DNA from 3 places in the Patulibacter sp. NPDC049589 genome. Region 3 is predicted to be linked to each of the others. Evidence: riboswitches for the same ligand, from Rfam matches in the RefSeq annotation. Region 3 holds a riboswitch; each other region holds the start of a gene.
What was found. Region 3 has a riboswitch for cyclic di-AMP ahead of AB0L40_RS22850 (septal ring lytic transglycosylase RlpA family protein). Riboswitches for the same ligand answer to the same signal wherever they lie in the genome.

Region 1: another riboswitch for cyclic di-AMP. It lies ahead of AB0L40_RS06530 (peptidoglycan endopeptidase); the one in region 3 lies ahead of AB0L40_RS22850 (septal ring lytic transglycosylase RlpA family protein).
Region 2: another riboswitch for cyclic di-AMP. It lies ahead of AB0L40_RS05830 (NlpC/P60 family protein); the one in region 3 lies ahead of AB0L40_RS22850 (septal ring lytic transglycosylase RlpA family protein).

Annotation. Positions count from the first base shown of each region.
Region 1 covers NZ_JBFAPC010000023.1:35,390-39,655, reverse strand. Annotated here, with positions in the region: gene AB0L40_RS06540 (hypothetical protein) at 7-288, opposite strand; gene AB0L40_RS06535 (hypothetical protein) at 342-1,649, opposite strand; cyclic di-AMP (ydaO/yuaA leader) riboswitch at 1,845-1,993, shown strand; gene AB0L40_RS06530 (peptidoglycan endopeptidase) at 2,192-2,665, shown strand; gene AB0L40_RS06525 (PspA/IM30 family protein) at 2,866-3,660, shown strand; gene AB0L40_RS06520 (hypothetical protein) at 3,657-3,947, shown strand; gene AB0L40_RS06515 (hypothetical protein) at 4,046-4,266, opposite strand, start outside.
Region 2 covers NZ_JBFAPC010000020.1:133-4,398, forward strand. Annotated here, with positions in the region: gene AB0L40_RS05815 (HAD family hydrolase) at 1-619, opposite strand, end outside; gene AB0L40_RS05820 (NAD(P)H-binding protein) at 715-1,620, opposite strand; gene AB0L40_RS05825 (CAP domain-containing protein) at 1,738-2,469, opposite strand; cyclic di-AMP (ydaO/yuaA leader) riboswitch at 2,469-2,622, shown strand; gene AB0L40_RS05830 (NlpC/P60 family protein) at 2,630-3,796, shown strand; gene AB0L40_RS05835 (HD domain-containing protein) at 3,860-4,266, opposite strand, start outside.
Region 3 covers NZ_JBFAPC010000166.1:7,883-12,148, reverse strand. Annotated here, with positions in the region: partial or broken gene AB0L40_RS22865 (hypothetical protein) at 1-185, opposite strand, end outside; gene AB0L40_RS22860 (PaaI family thioesterase) at 282-683, shown strand; gene AB0L40_RS22855 (sigma-70 family RNA polymerase sigma factor) at 843-1,409, shown strand; cyclic di-AMP (ydaO/yuaA leader) riboswitch at 1,648-1,853, shown strand; gene AB0L40_RS22850 (septal ring lytic transglycosylase RlpA family protein) at 1,863-2,645, shown strand; gene AB0L40_RS22845 (hypothetical protein) at 2,858-3,832, shown strand; gene dinB (DNA polymerase IV) at 3,901-4,266, shown strand, end outside.

The sequences.
Region 1 (4,266 bases), on a different contig from region 3:
CCCGGGTCAGCCCTTGGGCAGGGCGGTGGAGGGCAGGCCGGGCATGCCGGGCTGCGCGGTGCCGCCGCGGACCTCCCCGCTCGTCCCCAGCGCCGTCAGCCGGCGGACCTCGGCCTCGCCGACCAGGCGCGCGGGGTGCTGCGCGGGCAGGCCGTCGATCAGCCGCGCGACGCGGTTGCGGATCTGCTGCGCGAAGTGCGGGGTGGCGGCGCCCGTGAGCCGGCGGATGTCGTCGACCGTGACGGCGACGCCGAGATCGCGTTGGTCCGGCCGCTGCGCTTCGCTCATGCGTCTGTTGTACCGATCCCCGCGCGGCCCCGCCACGTGGCGGGGCCGCGCGCTCAGGGCGCCTTCGGCGTCGGCGTCGTGGTGGTGGCCGGGGCCTTCGTGGTCGACTTCGGGGCCGTGGTCGTGCCGGAGCCGTCGCGGGGCAGCCCGTCGTCGCCGCCGGACGGCGAGTCGTCCACGGGCGCGAGCTCGAGCAGCGTGTCGATCTGCGCCTGGACCTTCGCGCTGATCTGCGAGACGTCGCCGGTCAGCCACGCGCGGTTGTAGCGCGCGACCGCGGTCGCGTCGAGGGTCGGGTCGTCGGGGTAGTACCCCTGCTTGACGTCGCGCAGGTACTCGCGCACGGGGACCGAGAGCTGGTCGGAGGAGTCCAGGAGCAGCAGCGGGCCGTGCAGGCCGGAGGCCGCGAACGGCGCGAGGCTGATCGCGCCGAGCGTGTCGGTGTCCCGCGCGATGAGGAACCCGTGGCCGGGCTGGTTGACGTTCCAGCCGAACGAGCCGTCCTTGTAGCGGGCGAAGCCGATCGCGTTGTCGGTCGGGCTGACGCCGCCGACGCGCTTGACGGTGCCGTACTTGCGCAGCTGCTTGGTGACCGACGGGCGGACCACGGCGCTGGGCCCCAGCACGTAGATGGTCGCCTTCGGGTGCGACGCGAGCTGACGGGCGGTGGCCGGCGGGATGCCCTTGCTCGTCACGAACGCGAGCGGGTCCCCGGACTTCGCCAGCCAGGCGGCGGCCGGCACGGCGTACTCGGGGCGATCGGCGCTGACGACGAGGACGCGGTCGCTCGAGCGGCCGCGGGCCTGCGTGGTGTACCGGTCGATCGCGCGCGCCAGCTCGTAGGGGTCGGCGCCCTCGATGGCGTCCGTCCGCAGGCCGGAGGGCCGTCCGACCTTGCCGACGAGCACGGCCTGCGCCTTGCCGGCCGCGTCGCTGCCGGACGGCTTCAGGGCGTCGATCGCGGACACCGTGGCGTCCGGGAGCTTCGCGCCGTCGCTGAACAGGAGGGGTGCGCCGATCGGGGGCGCGGCGAGCGACGTGGCGGCCAGCGCCGTCCGCCAGTCCTGGTCGTCGACGATCGTCACGGCCTTCGCGCGGCTGGCCTCCGAGCCGTCCGGGTACGCCGCGCGGGCGACGGCCGCGGCGGCGTCCACCGGGTCCTTCGTACCCGTCCGGGTCGTGTTCCGGGTGGCGACGACGGGGAACCCGAGCGCGGACGCCGAGGAGTCGTCGCCCTTCGGCGGGGTGAAGGGCGACTCGGCGTCGTCGCCCCCGCCGCAGCCGGCGAGGACGAGGGCGGCCGAGACGGCCAGGGCGGCGGCCGCCGTCGCGCGGCGGGAGCGGGTGGGGACCGGACGCATCGGGGGCACGGTAACCGCACGGCCGCCGTCCGTGCGCGAACGCACAGCGACGAGGGGTCGGCGGCGCCCTCTCGCGGGTACGTGCGTCGTCGCCGGAGGTCTCGGCCTCGCACGACCCACCGCCCGGGCGCACGGAACCCTCGCGGCTGCACGGCTCGTTGCAACAGTGGGTGCCGTCTTGCGGCAGGACTGCTACTGTCCCGGCAGCCGAATCACCGGAGTCGAATCCGGTGGGCGGGGGAACCACGTGTTCTTGGGGCTAATTCGCCGGTCTTCCGGTGGAAGCGCTGTCTCTTTCTGCGCTAGCCCGTCAGCTAACCCCGTAGGCCGACGAAAGAGAGCACGTAGTGCGTTTGACTTCACGGGCCATAGCGATGACCGCCGTCCTGGCCGCCGGGTTCACCGGCGTCACGGCTTCCGCTTCAGCACAGACGGCGGCTCCGGCCACCGGCGGTGTCGCCCCGACGGTTCCCACGCCCGCACCCGCCCCGGTCACGCCGGCGGCGCCCGCGGCGCCAGGCACCGTCGTCATCCCCGTCGGGATGCGCACCACCAACGGCATCAAGGCCAAGCGGTACAAGGGCAAGACGGTCGACGGTCGCACCGCCTGGTTCGCCCGGGTTCCGCTGAAGGCCCCGGCGCAGGTCCAGTCCGCGGTCGTCGCGGCGAACAAGATCGTCGGCAAGCCCTACCGCCTCGGCGGCGGCCACGCCCGCGTCGAGGACACGGCCTACGACTGCTCCGGCACCGTCTCCTACGCGCTCATCGGCGGCGGCCTGCTGAAGACCCCGCTCGCGTCCTACGAGTTCGACGACGCCTGGAAGAACGGCATCGAGGGCGAGGGCCAGTGGATCTCGGTCTACGGGAACTCCGGCCACGCCTTCGCGATCATCGCCGGCCTGCGCCTCGACACCTCCGCCGCGAAGGACCCCAGCGGCGCCAAGGGCCCGCAGTGGCGCCCGGACAACCGCACCGACGAGGACGAGTACGTCGTCACGCACCCCGACGGCCTGTAGGCCGCCGGCCCCGGGCCCGACGGCCCGCCCCGCTTCCGAGAGGCGCCGCATCGCGGCGCCTCTCGTCGTTCCGGGGCCTCGTCGCGGGCGACGACTCCCGGCGCGCCACGTCCCCGGCCCGCGTCGACTTCACGGACCGTTGAGGCAGGACCGATAGGCTGACCGGCGATCATCCCCAAGAACGCCACGAGGAGCACCACATGGGTCTCGGCGCCCGCATGTCCACCACCATCAAAGCGAAGCTGTCCCGGGTTCTGGACAAGGCCGAGGACCCCGGCGAGACGCTCGACTACAGCTACCAGAAGCAGCTGGAGAACCTCCAGAACGTCAAGAAGGGCATCGCCGACGTCGTCACGGCGAAGAAGCGCCTGCAGCTGCAGACCGACAAGCAGCAGCAGTCGATCGTCAAGCTCGACACGCAGGCCCGTCAGGCGCTCGCCGCCGGGCAGGAGGACCTCGCCCGCACCGCGCTGGAGCGCAAGACGCTGATCCAGACCGAGCTTCAGGGCCTGAGCGGTCAGATCCAGGACCTCGAGAACCAGCAGCAGGCCCTCGTCGCCAGCGAGCAGAAGCTGCGCACGAAGGTCGAGCAGTTCCGGACCAAGAAGGAGGTCATCAAGGCGCAGTACAACGCCGCGGAGGCCCAGGTCCGGATCTCGGAGGCGGCCACCGGCGTCGGCGAGTCCATGGCCGAGGTCGGCATGGCGATGCAGCGCGCCGTCGACAAGACGGAGAACATGAAGGCCCGCGCGGACGCCGTCGCGGAGCTCGAGGAGGCCGGCACGTTCGGCGACATGATGGAGCTCGGCTCGGGCAAGGACGACATCGATCGTCAGCTCGAGGCGCTCTCCGCCGGGTCGCAGGTCGACTCCGAGCTCGAGCGGATGAAGGCCGAGCTCGGCCAGGGCAGCGCCCCGGCCGCCGAGCTGGGCGCCGGCGGCACCCCGGCTCCCGACGCGGCCCCGGCGCCACAGAGCCAGGAGAAGGAGGCGTGATCGTCCGGATCTTCATGGACCAGCAGTACCGGCTGGCGGACGACACGCACGCGGCGCTCAACGACATCGACGACGCGGTCGTCGCGGCCGTCGACGCCGGGGACCCCGAGGGCTACGCCCGCGAGTTCGCCAAGCTCCTGGCGTTCGTGCGCGAGAAGGGGACCCCGCTGGCCGACGACGAGCTCATCGGCTCCGACGTGCTGATCCCGGCGGACGACTTCTCCTTCGCCGAGGCCGGCCAGGAGTTCACAGGCGAGGGCCTCGTCCCGGACCCGGCCGAGGCCTAACCCCGGCCGGCGGCACGGTGCCCGACGGGCCCGGGTCGCACGGAACGCAGAAGGCCCGCCGATGGCGGGCCTTCTGCGTTCCCAGGGGGCTGGGCCGCTCAGGCGCCGATCGGGGCGCCCCAGAGGGGGTACCAGCGGTCCATCTCGGGCTCGAGGCCCATCATCGGGTCCAGGACGGCGCGCAGCTGCAGCTCGCGCTCACGGCCGCGCTCCTTCGTCTGGCCCGGCACGGGGACGAACGGGTACCAGGTTCCGCGCTTGGCGAGGTACACGAGGTGCAGCGGGCTCGACGTCCGCTCCTCTCGGAACGCGAAGACCG
Region 2 (4,266 bases), on a different contig from region 3:
GGTCCCCGACCGAGTCGTAGACGGCGACCGCCCCGGCGTCCCGCAGCTCCGCGGGCGAGAAGCCGCCGGTCAGGACCGCCACGGTCCGGATGCCGGCGCGCTCGGCGGCCTGGACGTCCCACGGCGTGTCGCCGACCATCACGGCGTCGTCGGTGCCGAGCTTCTCCAGGGCGGCCTTCACGAGGTCGGGCTCGGGCTTCGTGTGCTCGACGTCGCTGGACGTCGTCCACCCGTCGACGAGCTCGCGGGCGTCGAGCAGGTCGAGGTAGTGGTCGACCTCCTTCGCCTTCGCGGAGCTCGCCAGCACGCAACGCCGGTCGCCGGACGACAGCCGCTCGACGAGTTCCCGGGCGCGGTCGAACGGGTGGACCGACGCGATCGACCCGAGGTAGAGCGCGCCCTCCGCGGCCCGGATGTCGTCGCCGTGCTCGGCGTCCGCGTCTTCGCCGATCAGCTTCGCCACGAGCTGGTCGCCGCCCATCCCGATCGACCGGTGGATCCGCCAGATCGGCAGCACGAAGCCGTGCTGCACGAACGCCTCGTTCCACGCCAGCGCGTGCTGGTAGTTGGTGTCGACGAGCGTGCCGTCGATGTCGAGGATGGCGGCGGGGGCGGGCACGCCGGATCGCTACCCGGTGGTCCGCCCCGGGACGCGGCGGTCCGGCCACCGTCGAGCGCGCGCCGTTCTTCGTCGCACCCGGGTGCGTCTCGGCGTCAGTCGTCGGCCGCCACGATCCGCGGGATCGCGCGGGCCGCGGCCTCGGAGAACCCGAGCGGCGTCACGCCGAACACGGGCTCCGCGTCGTTGCGGTCCACGACGAGGTCGTCGCCCAGGCCCTCGAGCAGCGCGGTGATCAGCGCGCGGTCCTCGTCCGCGACCGCGGAGGCGACGAGGCCCTCGAGCTTCGGCACGCTGATCGGCACCGAGAGCGCCCGGTACGGCTTGTCGAGCTGGCGGGCGATCTCCCGCATCAGCTCCTCGACCGAGAGCTCGTCCGCGCCGGCGATCTCGTAGCGGCCCGGGGGCGCCGTCCGCGCGGCGGCCAGGCAGTCGAGGACGTCGTCGACCGCGATCGGCTGCGAGCGCGCCTCGCGCCACGGGGCCGTCGCGAGGACGGGCAGGCGGTCGACCATCTGCACGAGCGTCTTGAACGAACCGCTGCCGACGCCGACGACCATCGACGCGCGGACGACCACGACCTCGGGCGTGCCGTCGGCCAGGAGCTCCTCGACCTCGTGGCGGCTGCGCAGGTGGTCGGAGGACCCGCCTTCGGGATCGAAGCCGACGGCGCCGAGGTAGACCGTCCGCCGGACCCCGGCCGCGCGGGCGGCGCGAAGGTAGTTCTCGGCGGCCTCGCGGTCCTGCTGCTCGAGGTCGCCGGAGCCGCCCATCGAGTGCACGAGGTAGTACGCGACGTCGACGCCGTGCAGCGCCGGGACGAGCGACTCCGCGTCGGACAGGTCGGCCTCGACGACGTCCAGCTCGACGCCGTCCGGCGGGTGCAGCCGGCTCGCGTCGCGGACCAGGGCGCGCAGGCGCACCTCCGGCCCCGCGAGCCGCTCGATCAGCTGCGAGCCGATGAACCCCGACGCGCCCGTGACCAGCACGAGGTCGCTCATGAACCGGGGCTCCCGACGGTCGGGGCGTGGAGGCGGCCGGGGGACGCGGGACCGGGGGTGGACACGCGGCGCGTCTACCCCCGGGGCGCGCCGGCGAACCGCCGTGCGCGAGGGGCCTCAGCCCTTCGGCGTCGAGAAGACCTGCGTCCGGGTCGTGCCGCCGTAGCCGCCCGTACCGCGGCGGGACGCCCCGACGCCGAGGACCCGGAAGCTCGGCTTCAGGATGTTCGCGCGGTGGTCGGGGCTGTTCATCCACGCGGTGACGACCGCGGCGGGGGTGCGCTGGCCGGCGGCGATGGTCTCGCCGACGCGGCGCCAGTGCATCCCGGCCGCGTTGGCGCGATCGGCGATCGTCGACCCGCCCGGAGAGACGTGCGAGAAGTCGTGCCGGCGGATCATGTCGTCGGTGTGGCGCTGTGCCGCTCGGGCGGCCCGGCTGCTGAAGCCCAGCTGCCGCAGGCCGTGGGCGGCGCGCTGCCGGTTGACCAGGCAGCGGACGGCGGCCCCGGCGTGCGACGTGCCCGGCGACGCGACGGACCTGTGGGCTCCGCGGCACGCGGCGTAGGCGGTCGCCGGGAGCGTCGTCGCGCCCAGTCCGGCGACGGCGGAGACGGCGGCGACGAGGGTCGCGCGGCGCGGCCCGCGGGCCGGTCGATCGCCCTCGTGGCGGGCGTTCTCACCGTCCTGCGGGGCTGACGATGGGCGCCCGACGACGGCGTCGAGGATACATCGGAGGCGGGGCGGGGGAAACGCAGCCGTGGCGTCGACCGTACCCGTCGACGCCGTCTTCTGAACTCCTCCCCGTCGGGACCGAATCGGCTCGCGCCGCGCCGTGTTCGTGTAGAAGATGGATCACCAGGCCGAGTCCGGACGCCGTCGTGGCGGCCGGAGCGGGGGAACCAACCGGGTCGTCATCGGCCCTGGGGCGAATCGCCGTAGTCCTCGGCGTAGCGCACCGCGCGAGCCCGTCAGCTCACCCCGTAGGCCGCTGAATCAGGAGCACGGACACATGGCACCGACGATGACGACGAGCACGGCCACCGCGACCACCGAGCTGTGGCGGATCGGGATCACCGAGGAGTCGTACGCCTTCGAGGCGCCGCGCCCCGGCGACCGCGACCTCGCCGAGCACGAGTTCTGGGAGCGGTCGAAGGTCCGCTCGCAGCTGCGGCGCGAGTCCGCCGCGGCGCGGAAGGTGGGCGTCAAGCAGGGCGCTCGATCAAAGCTGGCGATGGCGCTCGTGGGCGTCACGCTCGCGGTCCCGGCCACCGAGGCGGTCACCGCCGGCACCGCGCAGGCGGCCCCGGTCACCGACTCGATGCTCAAGCGCGGCGACAGCGGCGCCCGCGTCGCGGCGCTGCAGCGCGCGCTCGGGATCACCGCCGACGGCGAGTTCGGCACCGCGACCCACAAGGCCGTCCGCGCCTTCCAGCGCGCCAACGGCCTGGCGATCGACGGCGTCGTCGGCACGCTGACGGCGTCGAAGCTCGGGCTCGGCTCCTCCGCCAAGAAGGCGTCCGCGTCGACCGGCTCGAAGGCCTCCAGCCGCTCGGTCTCCTCCGCGGCGAGCGACCCGGACCTGTCCTCGTCCACGATCCAGGCGATCCAGTCGAAGCTCGGCATCGGCGCCGACGGCGAGTGGGGCCCGCAGACCCGCAAGGCCGTCCGCGACTACCAGCGCAGCAACGGCCTCGAGGTCGACGGCGTCCCCGGTCCCGCGACGCTCGCCAGCATGGGCATCACGGCCACGGCCGGTGGGTCGTCCAGCGGCTCGTCCGCCGGGTCCGCCACGGCCGAGAAGGCCTCCGCGTCGACCGGCCTGGGCGCCGCGATCTCCGCGGCCCAGTCGAAGATCGGCGTCCCGTATTCCTACGGCGCGACGGGCCCGTCGTCGTTCGACTGCTCGGGCCTCACGCAGTGGGCGTTCAAGCAGGCCGGCATCTCCCTGCCGCGCACGAGCTTCGCGCAGTACGGCGTGGGCACGAGCGTCTCGAAGGCCAACGTCCAGGCGGGCGACCTCGTGTTCTTCTCGACGGCCGGAGCCGGCGCCTCGCACGTCGGCATCGCGACGAGCTCGTCGACGGTCATCTCGGCGACGTCGCACGGCGTGATGGAGCACTCCTTCACGTCGGGCTACTGGAGCCAGAACTACGTCGGGGCCAAGCGGGTCTCGTAGGGGTCGAGGGGTGGGGCCGGCTTCGCGGGCGGCCCCGACCCCGCCGAGCGCGCCGGTCGGGGCTCAGCCGAGCTCCCGCACCGCGCGCTCCAGCTCGTCCAGAGCCCGGCGGCCGCCGGGGCCGAGGTCCTCGGTCCGCGCCGCGAACGCCGTCAGCAGCCCGCCGTAGTACCAGCGCACGTCGTCGCCGCTGCCGGTGGTGAAGCGCGACCAGAGCTCGTCGCCGACGCGGCGGTGGTCGCTGACGAGCGAGCGGGCGTTGTGGAGCTTGTCGGCGAGCGAGACGCGCAGCTCGTCCGGCTGCTCGTGGGCGATCCGCTCGAGGTACTCGCGCTTGCGGTCGTGCCAGGGCGCCTTGTCGGCGTCGCCGGTGACGGAGTCGGAGTTGGCGAGCACGATGCGCGCGACGTCGGGGCCGAAGCGCTCGGCGATCTCGGCGTGCGCGGCCATGCCGCCGCCGTCCTCGATCA
Region 3 (4,266 bases):
TCCTCGAGCGCCAGTCCCGGCACGTCGTCGGGCGCCAGGCCGTCGATCGCGTCCAGGGCCCGCTCGCGCACGCCCTCTGCGGTCAGGCCGAGCAGGCCGGCGAGGTCCCCGTACGGCATCCGCCGCCGCAGCACGAGCTGCAGGACGGCCTGCTGGTCCGGGTGGAGCTCCTGCAAGCGGGACATCGGCGGTGAGCCTATACGGGCCCAGGTTACGGTGAGGTAAGAGCTGTGACGGGCGTCCGGAGGCCGCTCCGCCCGCGCGCTCTAGGATCGGACGCGATGGAGTTCGAGCCCGTGGTGCCCCTGGAGAAGACCCTCGACGGCCTGATCGGCCTGCAGGTCGGTGAGCACGGCGAGGACTGGGCCGAGGCCTCGCTGCCCGTCGGCGACCACGTCCGCCAGCCGATGGGTCTCGTCCACGGTGGCGTCTACGCCGCGATCGCCGAGTCGCTGACCTCGATGGCCACCGCCCGGGCCGTGGTCCCGGACGGGTTCTCCGCCCAGGGCCTGTCGAACACGACGAACTTCCTGCGCCCCTGCTTCGAGGGCACGGTCCACGCCCGCGCGGAGCGGCTGCACAAGGGCCGGACCACCTGGGTCTGGGACGTCCGCATGACGGACGACCAGGGGCGCGTGTGTGCGATCACGCGCATGGTGATCGCCGTTCGCCCCGTCGGCTGACCGCCGGCCGGGACGTTCGTCCCGGTCCGGCGCGGCGCGCTGGGCGGCGCGGTAGCCTCCGCTCGTCCGCGTCGGCGGGTGGCGAATCTCGATGGCGCCTCGGCGTTCGTCTGGCGTGCCGCTACTCTATGGAGAGGTGCCCACGGACACCGGACCGCCATGGACCTCCGAGACCCCGACCACTTCGCGAGCGCCTACGCCGAGCACGCGCCCGCCGCGGCCAACGCGGCGGCGTCGATCCTCGCGCCTGCGGGTCGCCGGTCGGACGTCGAGGACGTGGTCCACGACGTCTTCGTCCGCCTCTGGCGCGACCCCCGGCGCTTCGACCCCGCGCGTGGTCCGCTCGGGGCGTACGTCCGGATGGTCGCCCGTTCGCGGGCGCTGGACCTGCTGCGCTCCGGCCAGGCCGCCGGCCGCGCGACCGAGCGCCTCGCGGCCGCGCCGCCCCCGCTGCCCGCGGACGTCGTGGTCAGCGAGGCCGAGCGCAACGAGGCCCGCGCCGCGCTCATGCGCGCGATGTCGGCCCTGCCGGTGCCGCAGCGCGAGGCGATCGCGCTCGCCTGCTGGGGCGACCTCACCGCCAACCAGATCGCCGACCGCTCCGGGCTGCCGCTCGGCACGGTCAAGGGCCGCCTGCGCCTCGGTCTCGCGCGCATGCGGGCGGAGCTCGAGGGCTCCGAGATGGCCGCGGCGACGGTCATGACGATGATCTCGACGCTGCTCTGAGGAGCCGGTTGCCGGCGGGGGCGGGCCCGGCGGGCGACGCGGCCGGCGCGGCGCCCGGTGGTCGTCGGGCGACGGCGGTTCGCGGCCGGAGCACGCGGCGTCTCGAGGCCAGGGCACGTGATCTTCCGGGCCGTGCGATCGTGGCGCGCATACGCCATGTTGGCGCGTGTACGCCGTTCTGGCGGGTGTGCGCGATCGCACGGGGCGGGCCGCTGACGAGCCCTTAGGGTTCACGACACCTTCACCGACGCCGAGTCGGGACGTGCCCGCACGTTCCGAACGGGGGACCCACCGCCGCAGCGCTCTCCCCTCGAGAGCCGCGGCACGGGGCGAATCGGACGCTGAGTCGTCCGTAGCGTCCTCCGGCCGTCCCGCACCCATGTGCGGCACGACCGGGGGCTGCGAGCCCGTCAGCTAACTCCGTAGGCGTCTTCCCGAAGAGGAGACCCAACCGTGAATCGTGACGTCGTCGTCACGCCGACCCGGGCCGCGTTCGCGGCCGGGGCGGCGCTGGCCCTGACCGCAGCCGTCCCCGCCATGGCCTCTGCGCCGTCCGGGACCCCGGCACCCGCCTCCGGCGCGGCACCCGCCGCCTCGCTGGCCACCCCCGTCGCCGCCACCGCGGCGGCTCCGGTCGCACCCACCGCAGCACCCGCGACGGCACCCGCCGCCGCGAAGCGCCCCACCCCAGCCATCCGCGCCACCACCGAGCGCGGCGCCGGCCTCATCGGTCGGCGCGCCGTCTACGCCGGCCGCGTCCGGCACCACTCGCCCGGCCAGCACGTCCGGCTCGAGCTCCACAAGGGCTCGAAGTGGCGCGCCGTGGACCGCGACGCCGTCGGCCGCGACGGCCGCTTCCGCGTCAGCACGAAGATCGCCGCGATGGGCGACCGCTCCGCCCGCCTGCGGATCGTCTCCAACTCGCACGGCAAGGGCGACATCGAGCGCGTCGACCGGATCCACGGGTTCCGCTCGACCTACGCGTCGTACTACGGGCCCGGCCTGTACGGCAGCGCCCTGGCCTGCGGCGGCCACCTGAGCCCCGGCACCATCGGCGTCGCCCACAAGACGCTGCCGTGCGGCACGAAGCTGACGTTCCGCCTCGGCTCTCGCCAGGTCAGCGCGCGCGTCGTCGACCGCGGCCCGTACATCGCCGGCCGCGAGTTCGACCTCACCGCCGCGACGAAGGCCCGCCTCGGCTTCGGCTCCACCGGCACGGTGATGGTCGACCGCTAGACGGTCGATTCCACGGAGCCCGTGGATGTGGGATGCGTTCCGGGCGGTGTCCTGGCGTCGCACGGTGCCGCGGCCGGACCTCGACGTCTGACTGCGGTGCCGGGTGGCGTCCGGTGCCGTCGGGGACGTGCAACACGCGGCGAGATCGTGGGCCCCACCGTCGAGGCCGAATCCCCGCGGACCGCACCCGCGACGGCGCTAGGGTCCGGGTCATGAGCATCCCCCGGCTCCTCGTCTCCGTCGCGGTCATCGTCAGCGTCGGCGCTGCTGCGGCACCCGCCATGGCGAACTTCAGCGGCGCCGCGCCGGACCCGACGGGCGACGCGACCGATCCGCGATCCGGCCGCGACCTGGAGGCGGCCGCCTTCGGATACGACCGGAAGACCGGCACGGTCCGCGTGGCGATCCAGCTCGCGACCCGGCCGGACAAGACCGACGACGGCGTCGGCGTCCACGTGTTCCTCGCCCATCGCTCCGCGACCGGCTGCGACAAGACCCCTGGCGTCTCCGTCGTCGGCGAGACGCAGGCGCCGGGCGGCATGGCGTGGGGGCTGCAGACCGGGCCGTCGAGCGATCCGCTCGCGGCCGTCGGCTCGGCCGACAACTTCGACACCTTCGACGCCGTCCAGCGCTTCGAGCTCCGGGACCCGGCACTGAAGAACCGGGCCTTCGACTGCGCCGTGGCGACGACGACCGAGCTCGGCAACCCCGCGAACGTCCTCGACACCGTCGGTCCGATCGTGCTGAAGGCACTCCCCGAGCTCCGGCTCGGGGTCTCGGGGGTGCCGACGTCGGTCGTGCGCGACCGGACCCGTCGCATCACGGTGAAGGTGACCAACCCCGGCGACGCCCCTGCGACGGGCGTGAAGGTCCGCATCGGCCGGGCGGCGGGACTCGATGCCCCGGCGGCGACGTCACTGGGCACGATCGCCGCCGGCAGGACCGTGACGAAGCGGATCTCGATCCGGCTGACCCGGCGCGCGAGGTCGACGGTCCCCCTGAAGCTCTCGGCGGCCACCGGTGACCTGCGGATCGAACGCCGGTACTCGATCACCCCGAGGAGCAGGGCCAAGCGGGGCGGGAGCGGAGGGGGCGACGGCAACCGCGGACCGCAGCAGCTCTGCAACCAGTTCTCCCCGGACCTCAGCGGGCAGTCCGGAGGCTCGCTGATCCTCGTGCCCTGCTGAGCGCCTGCCGGGCGTCGACACCCGCCCACCCGGGTGCGTCCCGCCGCAGGCGGGCGTACCCTGGGATCGTGGGCACGGAGGGAACACCTGTTCGGTGCATCGGGCACCTGGACTGCGACGCGTTCTTCGCCTCCGTCGAGCTGCTGCGGCGCCCCGAGCTGCGCGGCAAGCCGGTGATCGTGGCCCACGACGGGCCGCGGTCGGTCGTCACGACCGCGACCTACGAGGCGCGGAAGTTCGGCGTCGGGTCGGCCATGCCGCTGGCGACGGCGAAGAACCGCTGCCCCCAGGCGATCATCGTCCCGCCGGACCACGACGCCTACCGCGAGGCGTCCGCCCGGGTGATGGGCATCGTGCGCGACGAGGTCGAGATCGTCGAGCAGGTCAGCGTCGACGAGGCGTACATGGACCTCAGCGCGATGGCGATGCCCAAG